DNA from 3 places in the Duganella sp. genome. Region 1 is predicted to be linked to each of the others. Evidence: predicted binding sites of a transcription regulator. Region 1 holds the regulator's gene; each other region holds the start of a gene.
The links. The regulator sigma-54, encoded in region 1, starts transcription at its own class of promoters, with help from an activator protein. The targets are predictions, from matches to a motif close to TGGCANGNAANCTGCTTT.

Region 1 (4,427 bases):
ATGCTGGCGTTGGCGTAATCGTAGGAATTGATCATGGCCTGCTTGCCGCTCGGCGTATCGATGGTGAAGATCGGCCCCAGGTTGGTGATCGGCGAATTGACGGTCGGGTCGATATAGTTCAGGTACTGGTTGGAGGCATCGAGCTTGCGGTCGCTGAAGTAGCCAGTGAGGTTGAGCTTGGTCTCGCTGTTCATGCGCCAGCCGACGCCGGCCGCGCCGCTGTGGGTGGCGCCGGTGTTGGCGGTCACGGTCTGGCGGATCTGGCCGGGGAACAGGATGCCCTTGGCGTATTCCGACTTTGGATAGCGCGCGTCGAACTGCGCTTGCGTGATGCCGAGGTTGGCTGCCGTCAGCTGATCGTAATCCTGAATCTGGGTCGAATCGCGGCGGAAATCTTCTTTCTTGTAGGCATACACGCCAAACACCGCCAGATCCTTGCCGAAGTGCTTGTTCCAGGACACCGTGGCATTCGGCGTGGTCAGGCGGCCCAGCTCGTCATATTCGTCGCCCACGGTGATGCCGCCGCCATCCTTGCGCGCCAGCGCCGAGGTGATGCGCAAATCGATGTTGCCGCTCAGGCCGCCCGGCTGTTCTGCCGCGGTCGGGCTTTTCAGCACCGTCACCGCGCTGAAAATGTCCGAGTTGAACGCCCCCAGCGGGGTCGATCCATTCAGCACCGGCTGGGCGAACGACATGCCGTTAATCGTGGTCAGCGCGAAGGTGCCAGGCAGACCGCGCAAGTTGATGGTGGCGTTGCGCGAGCCGGCTTCGCGGTTCAGTTGCACGCCGGGAATGCGCTGGATGGCCTCGCCCACGTTCAGGTCAGGGAAGCGGCCCAGGCCGTCGGATGAAATGCTGTCGGTAATTTCCAGGGTGTCGCGCTTCATGTTGACGGCGTCGGCATACGATTTGCGGATGCCGGACACCACCACCGTCGCGGGCTCTTCCTGTGCCCAGGCGCTGGACAGGCAGATCAAGGCAATTGCCGCGCTCAGCGGCCGGATCGCGAGTTGATTCATCGTGTAGTCTCTCTTTGTAGTTATAGGAAAACGTTTAACTTAATGATTAAACCATTCCAGCACTGTAAATTCCAGAGAGATTTGCGTTGCGTTGTGTAAACGCCAATGCAGCTTGCCAAGATTTAGAAAATCGTTTAACAGGGCAGGATCAAAAAAGGGCGCCCTCATGCGCCCTTAGTTGTATGTGCCGGGGCCGTTGTTATAGGGCGGCGGCAGCGGGTTCGTAGCTATCCGGGATATGCTTGATGGCATCGTGCCCGTGCGATTGAACTTTGGATTTGTACTTCATGACCTGGCGATCAAGCTTGTCGATCAGGGTATCGATGGCGGCGTACAGGTCTTGCGACAGGCTTTCCACGTAGACGGTTTTACCGGACAGACGCAGATTGATTTCAGCCTTCTGGCGTTTCTCTTTCTCTTTAAGGTTATCTACGGTCAGGATGACAGCAATATCAATCACTTGATCAAAGTGGCGGGTGACCCGTTCCAGCTTGTTCTGCACGTACTCGCGAATCGCTGCGGTCACTTCGAGATGATGTCCACTGATGGTGAGATTCATACACACTCCTAAAGATAAGTCGCTTCTGACGGTTAGTGCGGTGCCCATTGCTGCCGGGCGCGCAGGAACCAACACACTACAAAGACTTGCGGAGGCTTACTGGCGGGATTTTGAGAGCTTCGCGATACTTGGCAACAGTCCGTCGCGCAATCACCATGCCCTGTTCTCCCAGCATGTCCGCAATCTTACTGTCGGATAAAGGATTTTTCGGGTCTTCAGCTCCTGTCAATTGCACAATCAAGGCACGTATCGCCGTCGAACTTGCTTCCCCGCCAGCTTCGGTGGCGACATGGCTACCAAAGAAATATTTCAACTCAAACATGCCGTGCGGGGTCAGCATATATTTTTGAGTTGTTACGCGAGAAATAGTGCTCTCGTGTAGTCCCAGTGTATCAGCAATTTCGCGAAGCACAAGGGGGCGCATGGCGACGGCGCCATGCGAGAAAAAGTTCTTTTGTCTTTCTACTATCGCCTGTGCCACGCGCAGGATCGTATCGAAACGCTGGCGCATATTTTTAATCAGCCATTTGGCCTCTTGCAATTGCGCGCCCATGGCGCTTTCCCCCTTGCCCTGCTTGAGCAGGTTGGCGTACATGGCGTTCACGCGCAGGCGCGGCATGACGTCGTTGTTCAGGCTGACCTGCCAGCCGTTGCGCGATTTTTTGACGATCACATCCGGCACCACATAGTCCGACACATCGGAGGCGAACGCCGCGCCCGGATGCGGATTGCACTGGCGAATCACGGCCTGCGCTTCGCGCAAGTCTTCGTCATCGCACAGCAGGGTTTTTTTCAGCTTGTTGAAGTCGCGCTGGGCAAACCAGGTCAGGTGATTTTCCACGATGGCCAGGGCCATGCGCCGCGTCACCAAAGGCACGCCGGGCAAACGCCTGATTTGTATCGCCAGGCACTCGGACGCATTGCGCGCGCCCACGCCCATCGGGTCGAAGCTTTGCAGCAGCTTGAGCGCGGTCTGCAGCTCCTCGATTTCAATCTCCAGCTCTGGCGGCAGGCGCGCGTGGATTTCTTCCAGCGATTCTTCCAGGTAGCCGTTTTCGTCAAGCGCGTCGATGATCAGCTCCACCAGCGCGCGGTCGCGCATTTCCAGCACCGTCACCCGCATCTGTTCCATCAAATGCTCGCGCAGCGTGCAGTGATGGGCTTCCAGTTGCGGACGCGCTTCCTCGTCGTCGTTGTTCTTGCTGCGGCCGGAGTCACCCCAGTCCAGGTCGGCATCGGGGGTGGTGCTTTCAGTGTCGGCGGCCGGGGCATCGTAGGTGTCGGCTTCGGCCGCCGGCGCCTCGCCCGGCGGGCCTTCCGGCGGCGCTTCGCCGGCCGGCGCCTGCTGGCTGATGGCGCCATCGGCCAGCAGGCGCAGCGAATGGTCCAGCGGATCGTCCAGGCGTTCCAGCAGCGGGTTATCGATCAGCAGTTGTTCCAGTTCCTGGTGCAGCTCCAGCGTTGACAACTGCAGCAGCCGGATCGACTGTTGCAGTTGCGGCGTCAACGCCAGGTGCTGCGACGTGCGCAGTTGCAGAGACTGTTTCATGAAGACTTACATACGGAAATGTTCACCCAGATAGACGCGGCGCACCGACTCGTTGGCGATGATGTCGTCCGGACGGCCGGAAGCCAGCACCGTCCCCTGGTTGATGATGTAGGCGCGGTCGCAGATGCCCAGCGTCTCGCGCACATTGTGGTCGGTAATGAGGACGCCGATGCCGCGCTCCTTGAGGAAGCGCACGATGCGCTGGATCTCAATCACGGCAATCGGGTCGACCCCGGCGAAAGGTTCATCGAGCAGCACGAAGCGCGGATTGGTGGCCAGGGCGCGCGCGATCTCGACGCGGCGGCGCTCGCCACCGGACAGCGACAGCGCCTGGTTTTCGCGCAGCTTTTCGATTTGCAAATCGGCCAGCAGGGTATTCAGCCGTTCATCAATGTCAGCCTTGGATAAAGGCTTGCCGTCCACTTTCTGGATTTCCAGCACGGCACGGATATTTTCTTCCACAGTCAGCTTGCGGAACACCGACGCTTCCTGCGGCAGATAGGACAGGCCCATCGTCGCGCGGCGGTGGATCGGCAGCGAGGAGATATCGGTGCCGCTGATATCGATGCTGCCGGCGTCCGACGGCACCAGGCCGACGATCATGTAAAACGAGGTGGTCTTGCCGGCGCCGTTCGGCCCCAGCAGGCCGACCACTTCACCGCATTCGACTTGCAGCGACACGTCATGCACCACCTGGCGCTTGCCGTAGGTCTTTTGCAAGCCTTTGACGATCAGGGTGCTACCGCAGGATGCTTCCATCTTATTTCCCCGGTGCAGGCTGGGTGGTCGGCGCAGGCGGCGTTGCCAGCTTGCTCGATGGCTGAATCACCATGGTGCTGCGGCCCGCGCCCGGCTTGCTCTCGCCGCTGGCCGTGTTCTTCACCGCGAAGAATTCCTTGCGGCTGTCGTAGGAAATGAATTCACCGTCGACCTGGCTGGCGGGCTTGCCGCCTTCCAGCTTCTTGATCTGCGCCTTGGCGTACAGCTTGACCAGCTCGGTCTTGTTGTCGTACTCGATGCGGTCGGCCTGGCCCTCGACCCACTGGTCGCCGGCGCCGTCCAGCTTCTGGCGGAAGGTGGCCTGCACACCCGGCGCGCTGTGCAGCACGACGAACTGGTAGCCTTCCGGATCTTCCGTCACCACCGCCTTGGGCGACTTCATCAGCAGGGTGCCGCGCGTCAGCACCACATTGCCGGTGAAGGTCTTGATCTGCTTGACGTCGTCGGCGTCCAGCTGGTCGAAAGTCACCTGGGTCGGCTTGGTGGAATCGGCCTTCTCGGCGTGCACCACGCCGGCAGC
Region 2 (4,427 bases), on a different contig from region 1:
GTCAGCGCATAGCCATTGCGCGCCACCGCCACCAGCGAGGCCGAAGCGTTATCGACAAAGGTGCGCTGGTTCTTTTCCGATGGCGAATTGCCAATGGCGGTGCGGTCGACATAGGTCGGGGTGCTCAGGGTGATCTTGTCGCCCACCACGGTGGCGGCGTTGTCGCCCCAGTAGTCGGCGTCGTAGAAGAAGCTGACATGGGTGCCGATCACTTCCACATAATTGGCAGCGTGCGCCGTGCCCGCCAGGCTGGCCGCGGCCAGCAGCGAGCCGCCCATCAGCTTGCGGCGACGGCGGCCAGCCAGCGCAAGCACGGCCACGCCACCCAGCAGCATGCCGTAAGTCGCCGGTTCCGGCACGGCAGAAACACCAAACTGGTAGCTGGCGGTGCTGAGACCGGCTTCCGAATAGCCGATACCGCGTTGCGAAGTGCTCAGGAACAGGTAGCTGTCCAGCCCCACTACCGAATACGTGCCGGCGCCGCTGATGGTGCCGGTGGTGTCGGTGCTGCCGGAACCAATGCCGTCCGCACTGCTGCTGCGGCTGAGGAACAGCGAGAACTGTCCCAGTTGCTCATTGGAGACAAAGGTCTTGCCGTTCCAGCTGCCGGTGCTGATGTTGCTGTTGTTGACTTGCGACGCAAACGCGCCAGCCACCGGTTGCGCATAAGTGGTGGTGACATCGTAGCGGATGCCGCCAGTCAACTGATAGCCCGTCTTGGCTACCGCAACCACTGCCGACGCGGTCTGGTTGGTATAGCGGTCGGTATCCTCCCCGATCTTGCCATAGCCCTCGGCGCGCTGATTGAAGTAGGACGGCGTGCTGAAGCTGATCTTGTCGCCCAGGACGCTGGCAGTGCCAAGGCCCCAGAAATCAGCATCATAAAAGAAGCTTGCGTGGGCGCCGTCGATTTGCACCATGTTTACCGCGTGCGCCGATTGCGCGCAGGCGGCGGCAACCACGGTGGCGATCATCAGCTTAGGAAAGGATTTCATAATTGACCCACTCATTCAAATTTGACATGTTTATATAGTTACTATTCTTATGAGTGTCGATTCTGGATTAAGATTATCGGCGAGTCAATTAGAATAAATGAATGATCTAAAATAAATACTTTCCGGCATATCATGTTGCGTTTTTACCAATTCGATTCGCGCTCCGGCGTGGACGTGATGCGGTGGATCGAGAGGTCGGCCCCCTGGAATTCCTCCTCCGGATCCAGACGCAAGCCTACGGTTTTCTTCAACAGACCGTAGACCAGAGTGCCGCCAGTGCCTGCGATTGCCACTCCCAGCAACGTACCGGCCAATTGTGAACCTAAAGCCACACCGCCGGCGCCACCCAGCGCTTTCAAACCGAAAATACCGGCCGCGATGCCGCCCCAGACGCCGCACAGGCCGTGCAGCGGCCATACGCCCAGCACATCGTCGATCTTCCATTTGTTCTGCGCCAGCGTGAACATCCAGACGAAGATGGCGCCGGCCATGCCGCCGGTGACCAGCGCGCCAAGCGGATGCATCAGGTCGGAACCGGCGCAGACCGCTACCAGGCCAGCCAAGGGGCCGTTATGCACGAAACCGGGGTCGTTCTTGCCGAGCGAAGTGGCAACCAGCGTGCCGCCGACCATGGCCATCAGCGAATTGACCGCTACCAGGCCGTTCATCTTGTCCAGCGCTTGCGCGCTCATGACGTTGAAGCCGAACCAGCCCACCATCAATATCCAGGCGCCCAGCGCCAGGAAGGGAATCGACGAAGGCGGATGGGCGGCGATGCCGCCGTTTTTCATGTAGCGGCCACGGCGTGCCCCCAGCAGCAGCACCGCCGGCAGCGCGATCCAGCCGCCGACCGCGTGCACCACCACCGAGCCGGCAAAGTCATGGAACTCGGCGCCAAAGCTCTGCAGCAGCCAGTCCTGCACGCCAAACCGGTGGTTCCAGGCGATGCCCTCGAACAGAGGATAGACCAGGCCGACCAGCAGCGCCGTGGCGGCCGTCTGCGGATGAAAGCGCGCGCGCTCGGCAATGCCGCCCGAAATAATCGCCGGGATGGCGGCGGCAAAGGTCAGCAGGAAGAAGAATTTGACCAGTTCAAAACCGTTTTTGGCGGCCAGCACGTCGGCCGATGAGAAGAAATTGACGCCGTAAGCAATGCTGTAGCCGACAAAGAAATAGACGATGGTCGATACGCAGAAGTCGACCAGGATCTTGACCAAGGCGTTGACCTGGTTCTTTTTACGCACGGTGCCCAATTCCAGGAAGGCAAAACCGGCATGCATCGCCAAAATCATGATGGCGCCGAGCAAGATAAACAGTGCGTCTGCACCGTCTTTGAATCCAGACATCAAAATTACTCCCCAAAATAAAGCACATAAAATAAAGACTGAACATGGGAAGCAATTTCTGTACCACTTTGGTGCAAAATCTTAAGTGGCTGATTTTAATGTGGTTTCATGTTGGTGCATCAAATGGCGGCAGCCGACGATGCACCAACATGAGGCGCTAAATTGGTGCGCCGGGCGGCACCGTTGGTGCAGCGCGCAACTTGACGCTGCGCGGATCAGTCAGATAGGTAGTGATGTAGTCGGCCGCCTGCTTGCGGCTGTCGGCGGTGACGCCCTTGCCGGGGTTCTTTTGCAGCCACTGGACCAGCTCACGTGCCGATTGCCGCACCTCGGCCGCCACCTGCGGGTGCAGCTGCCCGCCGTCCAGCAGCCGCAGCAGGCTGTCGGAGACCACCCAGTTGGCCGCCAGTTGCACCGCCTCGCCGCCGATCACGCTGGCCGGCACCGGGTCGCGCTTCCAGGTCTTTTGCAGCAGCTGCGTCAGCACTTCCTGCACGCCCGGCTGCTTGCTGTCGCGCGCATGCTGCCACGCCAGCCGGTTGAAGCGCTCGGCGTTCAGCAGAAATCCGGTGGTGTGGGCGGCGGCCGATTCGGCGATCGAGAAGGCGTCGAACACCGATTCCATGCGGGTGTCAAAGTATTCGCGGTTGCGGCCGTAGCCGGCTGCCGGCGGGGTCAGGATATCCAGCACATTGGCCGGCAGCGCCAGGTACTCGGCGCGCAGGCTGTCAGTCAGGCGGCTGATGGCCTGGCGCTGCACGTCCGGCGGCGTGAGCTTGATGCCGGCCCTGGCGGTGCCTGCCCTGACGTCGCCGGCGCTGGTGTAATCAAAGTCGCCGCCGCCGATCAGGCGCGCCACGGCCTCGCCCTGGTAGCGCTGCAGCAGGTAGACCGGCACCAGCCGCGCTTCCAGCTCGCCGATCTGGCGCGCATCGGGCAGCACATCGACCGAGAAGGTTTGCAGCGCGCGCTGGCGCACCGCGCCCAGCTGGTCCCAGGTCTTCAGCGTATCCGGGCCGAAGTCCCACAACAGGCCGTCCGGATGGCTGGCGCCGGGCACGCGGTCATCCTGGTCGCTGGAGTACAGCATGCCGGCGGCACGCGCATCGGCGCGCAGCCTGGCCAGCGCCGCTTCTTCTTGTGCGCCACTGCCAAAATCGCCGTAGATGTATTTGACGATGTAGTCGTCCCAGGGGCCGACGCCTACGCCGTATGCATTGGACAGATCAACCTCGCCTTGCGTAGTCAGCTTGAGGATGGGATGCGGATAATCCATCACCGAGCCATTGCCCATACGGCTGGCGGCAAAGTTGTGCGCGAAGCCCAGCGTGTGGCCCACTTCGTGCGCAGCCAGCTGGCGCAGCCGCGCCAGCGCCATTTGCTCGGCCAGTTTCTGCTTGTCGGCGGCGCTGCTTTTACCGTATGGCGCCAGCAGCGCTTCCGCGATCAGGATGTCCTGGCGCACGCGCTGCGATCCAAGCGTGACAGCGCCGCGCAGGATCTGGCCGGTGCGCGGATCGGTCAGCGCATTCCCGTACGACCAGCCGCGCGTGGCGCGGTGCACCCAGCTGATGACGTTGTAGCGGATGTCCTGCGCATCCACGCCTTCCGGCAGCAGCTCGACGCGGTAGGCATCCTTGAAGCCCGCTTTCTCAAAAGCGCTGGCCCACCACGAGGCGCCCTGAATCAGCGCCGAACGCACCGGTTCGGGCGCGCCACGGTCGACGTAGTAGACGATCGGCTTCTTCACCGTGCTGACGGCCGCCGACGGATCGGTCTTTTCCAGTTTGTGGCGCACCTGCCAGTGAACGTCGATGCTGCTGGCCAGTGGCGTGGCGAAGTCAAAGTAGCTGGCGTCGAAACCGCCGGAATACGGATGGTAAGCGCGCGGGCGCCACGCATCGGCGGCCGGCAGGCGCACCATGCTGATACGCTGACGCATCGACAGGCTGGCGGCATCGGCACCCACCTGCCTGACGAATTCCGCCTGACCCGGACCGGCAAAGGTCAGCAAGGCTTCCAGTTCCACGTTGTCCGGGAAGGCTTTGGCTTCCGCCGCCAGCACCGCGCTGCGCGCCGGGTCGAT
Region 3 (4,427 bases), on a different contig from region 1:
GTTCGGGCTCTTGGTGGCCGACAGCAGCACGCGGCTGATGCCGGTCGAACTCGATTGCACATGCACCGCGCGCACGCCGGCGTTGGCCGACCAGCCCTCGCCTTCCCACTTACTGTCGAGGAAGATGCTGGAGACCTTCTCCTTCACGCCCCACATCGACGGCAGCGTGTAATCGATGGCCATCGGACCGTTCGGATACTTGGTGGTGTTGGTGTACAGCGCCGGATCGTTGGACTGCGCCAGGATCGACGGCTGGTTCAGGTAGTTCATGTACGCGTACGGATCGAAGCTCAGGTAAGCGTTCGGCATCTGCGCGCCGTTGCCCATGAAGTTGTCAATCGGCGTCACCGTGAACAGCGAGGCGGGCAGCGCCAGGTGATAGCCGCTGAACGCATTCCATGCATCGTTCTTCCACTCGGTGCGGTCGACGCTACGCTGCGAATACGCCAGGCCGGTATCGATGCCCTTGAAGTAGCCCCAGTCCTGCGACCACGCCAGATTCAGGCGGCCTTCGTTGAGCTTGTCGTGATTGCGGACATCGCCGTTGGAGACGGCGTGCGCGCGCACCGCGGTCGGGTCGGCAATGCCGTCGCCAAAGGTCAGCCCCGGCGTGCCGTTAAAGGTCAGCACGTCGCCATTCTTCGGCACCATGCCGGCCACCACCCACATGTCCGGCGAGCCGGAGGTGGTGCGCGAGGTCGAGATGTCGCCTTCCAGTTTCCAGTCCGGCGCCAGGTTCCATTTCGAGTTCAGGCCAAACGCGCGCGTGGTCGACAGGCGGTCGCCGCCCTTGACGATCATGTCGTTGGAATTGGCCTCGCCCAGCAGCGTGCCGGGGCCGGCGATGGCCGGGTTGTTGGCGTAGAAAATCGAGCCGGGGCGCAGGAAGCTGGTGATCTGGTTATTGCCGTCATATTTGACGCCCAGCTGCACCGGATTGTTCCAGTCGCTGAAGGCAATTACGTCGTTGCGCTGGTCGAGGTGGGAGTACAGCGCGTCGGCGGTCAGCTTCCAGTCCGGCGTCGGGTTGTACTGCATGGTCAGGTTGCCGACCAGGCGCTTGCGGCGCTCATTTTCCTGCTGGTAGCCGAAGCTTTGCGGAATGTACAGCTTCTTGGTGGTGACGTCGGCCATGGTCAGGCCCTTGGAATTCAGGTCGCCGTTGATGATGGAGACGTCACGCAGGTTCCAGGCATCGGTGATGGCCTTGTTCTGCTTGGAGGCGCGGTCGGTGTACGACAGCGAAGCGTTCACGCCAAAGGTGCGCGCCTCGTTGGCAAACGAGTACATGCCGCTGATGTTGGGCGTTTTCTTCTCGGAATTGGAATCGTAGGCGCCGGAGACATTGATCACCGAGCTGTGGCCGGTCTTGCCGGACAGCGGACGGGCGGTCTGGATGTCGACCGTGGAGCCGATCCCGCCCTCGGGCAGGAAGGCTTGCGAGGTCTTGTACACCAGCGCCTTGGAAATCAGGTCGGACGACAGCAGGTCGAACGAGAATTCGCGGCCGCCGGTGTCGCTGGTCATGGTGCGGCCGTTGACCAGCACGTTGTTGAATTCCGGCCCCAGGCCGCGCACCGAGATGTAGCGGCCTTCGCCGTTGTTGCGCTGGATCTGCACGCCGGTCACGCGCTGCAGCGATTCAGCAATATTCGTGTCCGGGAACTTGCCGGCGTCTTCGGCCGACACGGCATCCACCACGCCGTCCTGCAGGCGCTTGGTGTTGAGCGAGGAGCTGAGCGAGGCGCGGATGCCGCTCACCACCACGGTGGCGGAGGGATCGACGTCGCTGGCGGTCTGGGCGTGGGCGCCGGCCACGAGGACCAGGTCGGCAATCAGCGCGGCTAATACAGTTTTACGGAGGGAAATCCGAGTCGTGTTCATCATGTCTCCAGTGTGTAGTTATAGGTCTGACTTCGTTTTCGGCTGCTTGGGTACGTCAACTACTTGAACAATCTTAAGCCGCACACAACAATGCCAATCTATTATTTCTTTACACAAAGGGATTCCAAATTGATATAACGCGAACGCGCGCCCCATAAAAAAACGCCAGCATAAGCTGGCGTTCAGTGTGCTACGGGTTGTTGTTTTTAAGCTTTGCGGCGGCGTGCGACGAAGCCGATCAGGGCCAGGCCGCCCAGCAGCATGCCGTAGGTGGTTGGCTCCGGCACCGCCGTGACGAAGCGGCTGGCGCCAGTGTAGAAGGCCATGTTGGAGAACTTGGCAATGCTGTTCGGATTGTTGGCGTTGTTGACCCAGTTCACGGCCCAGTTGCCTTGCAAGGTCGCGCCGGCATTGACCACCTGGTTGTCGAACAGGAAGCTGCCGACGTTATTACCGGCGTGCAGCGACAACACCAGATCCACGGTCAGGTTCTTGCTGTTGGTGTTCTTGATCGACCAGGTGCCGCTGTAATCGCTGGTCTTGCTGAAGGTGAAGGTCAGGCTGTCGCCGGCCAGCTTGTCGACCAGCGAGCCGTTATCCACGATGGCCGCGCGGTTCCAGCTCGACGTACCGGTGCTGTCAAAGGTAAAGGTGTTGGCAAAACCGGCAGTCGACTGAATCGGGTTGATGTTCTGCCCCAGCACCAGCGCAAACTGGTCGGAAAAATCCTTGGTGGTACCAATGTTCAGGTAGGCATCTTTGTTGCTGGAAGTACCTTTGCCCGGCGTGTTGGCGGCGTGAGCGACCGTGCCAGCAAGGCAGCAGCTCAGGAATGCGATGTTCAACAAGGTCTTCATAGTTACCCCAGCGGTAGATGTCAAAATAATCACTAAAGTTGCGCTCGATCTATGAAACGTAAGGTATCACATCTCGCAAAATTCATGCAAGAAATATACGTTTCAATGCTCAAAAACAACGAAATCTTAGCGTTTTGGCTTCGTTTTGGCGCCGTGGGCGGCTTCGTAGATGGACTTGGCGTCCTGGTGGGCCTGGTCGATATTGCGCAGTTTCTTGTCTTCGTCGTGTTTGACGAAGAATTCTTTGTCCTGGGCAGCCACCACCAGTTTGACGGCGGCGGCCTCGTCCAGGCCGTATTTTTCGAAGATCAGCGTGGTGACTTCGTCGAGGTATTCTTCATAGGTCATGCGACCGTCCTTTCAAATGGAGGTCGTATTATCGCAGCGAAACGCCGCTCAGGCGAGCCGGCAGCGGCTTGGACGCCGCCAGTTGCCCGCTCAGCGCCTGCATCGCGCGGCCCAGCGGCTGCTCCACCCAGTGATGGAACAGCGCGCCAGCCATCAGGCTGCCGCCCCAGGCCGCCAGCATGCCCAGCGCTTGCCATTGCGGCTCGGCCGACACATAGCGGCTGAAAGCCGCGTTCACCAGCAGACACACCGGGAAGTGGATCAGGAACACCGCGTAGGAAATCTTGCCCATGCCGTGAATCGCCCGCCAGGCGCGTCCTTCGGACGCGGTCTTGATGCGACCGAACAGGAACAGCACGCAGGCCGTCATCGCCGCCAGCGCAATGCGGCTGCGGAACTCCAGCAGCAGGCCGATCACGGCCGGCAGCAGGGCCATCAGCAGCAAGATCACGGCAAAGCCGGGCTTGCGGCGCGGGTCGCTGGCCCACCACGCCATCACGCCCAGGCCATAGCTGCCAAAGAAATACGGCGCCCAGTTATCCCAGTCGGCATCCAGATTGAAATACAGCAGCGACATGGTGATGCCAAACGCCGTCATCACCGGCATCAGCCACGACAGCGGCCGCTTGCCTTCGCCGATACCGGCCATCCACAGCGCCAGCACCAGCAGCGCGTACAGCTGGAAATCGATGGCCACATACCAGGCGCCGGCCGACACCGACGGATAGCCCAGCACGCCGTGCAGCAACAAGGCGTGCGCGGCCAGTTGCGACCAGGTCGCGGGCGCGGAGATGGAATCGTGGATCATCCAGCGCGCCGCCAGCGCCGAGGCCAGCACCGCGATGATGGTGGCGGCCAGGAACGGCGGCGCCAGCTTGGCGTAGCGGCGCCAGATGGCGCGCAGCGGATCGGCGTAGCCGGCATGGCCGGAGGGCGCCAGCGACTTGGCCGCCAGGAAGCCGCCGATCACCAGGAAGACTTGCACGGCAATGCGGGCACTGCCGCTGAGCCAGTCGATCAATGCCGGAAACAAGGTGCGTGCGTGGTCGGCCATCGGGCCATAGAAAGCCAGATGGTGCAAAACGATCAGCTGCGCCGCGCCTGCCTTCAACAGGTTAATCAAGCCAAACTGCGACGGGGCCGGCTTACCCATGCCATGCGTCACTGCAACTTCTTTCATTCCTCATTCCTCTTGCAACGAAGGGCGATATGATAGCCGAGGATGAGCAATGTGTGGCGCGCGCCAGCACGCGGCCCTTGAACTTTCCGCCAAGCAGCAGTAAAATGCTGGCCCTTGGGTCGTTAGCTCAGCTGGTAGAGCAGCGGACTTTTAATCCG

Region 2: ABDW57_RS23140 (ammonium transporter) is a predicted target of sigma-54. The motif match lies at 2,390-2,407, and genes of this name have one in related genera.
Region 3: ABDW57_RS25640 (PEP-CTERM sorting domain-containing protein) is a predicted target of sigma-54. The motif match lies at 2,814-2,831, and genes of this name have one in related genera.

What each region holds. Positions count from the first base shown of each region.
Region 1 covers NZ_JBCNLB010000014.1:51,340-55,766, forward strand. The annotation lists gene ABDW57_RS20335 (TonB-dependent receptor) at 1-1,019, opposite strand, end outside; gene raiA (ribosome-associated translation inhibitor RaiA) at 1,219-1,578, opposite strand; gene ABDW57_RS20345 (RNA polymerase factor sigma-54) at 1,655-3,127, opposite strand; gene lptB (LPS export ABC transporter ATP-binding protein) at 3,134-3,886, opposite strand; gene lptA (lipopolysaccharide transport periplasmic protein LptA) at 3,888-4,427, opposite strand, start outside.
Region 2 covers NZ_JBCNLB010000018.1:24,803-29,229, reverse strand. The annotation lists gene ABDW57_RS23145 (PEP-CTERM sorting domain-containing protein) at 1-995, opposite strand, end outside; gene ABDW57_RS23140 (ammonium transporter) at 1,139-2,341, opposite strand; gene ABDW57_RS23135 (zinc-dependent metalloprotease) at 2,499-4,427, opposite strand, start outside.
Region 3 covers NZ_JBCNLB010000023.1:67,077-71,503, reverse strand. The annotation lists gene ABDW57_RS25645 (TonB-dependent receptor) at 1-1,887, opposite strand, end outside; gene ABDW57_RS25640 (PEP-CTERM sorting domain-containing protein) at 2,091-2,741, opposite strand; gene ABDW57_RS25635 (hypothetical protein) at 2,868-3,089, opposite strand; gene ABDW57_RS25630 (acyltransferase) at 3,118-4,269, opposite strand; tRNA gene ABDW57_RS25625 (tRNA-Lys) at 4,386-4,427, shown strand, end outside.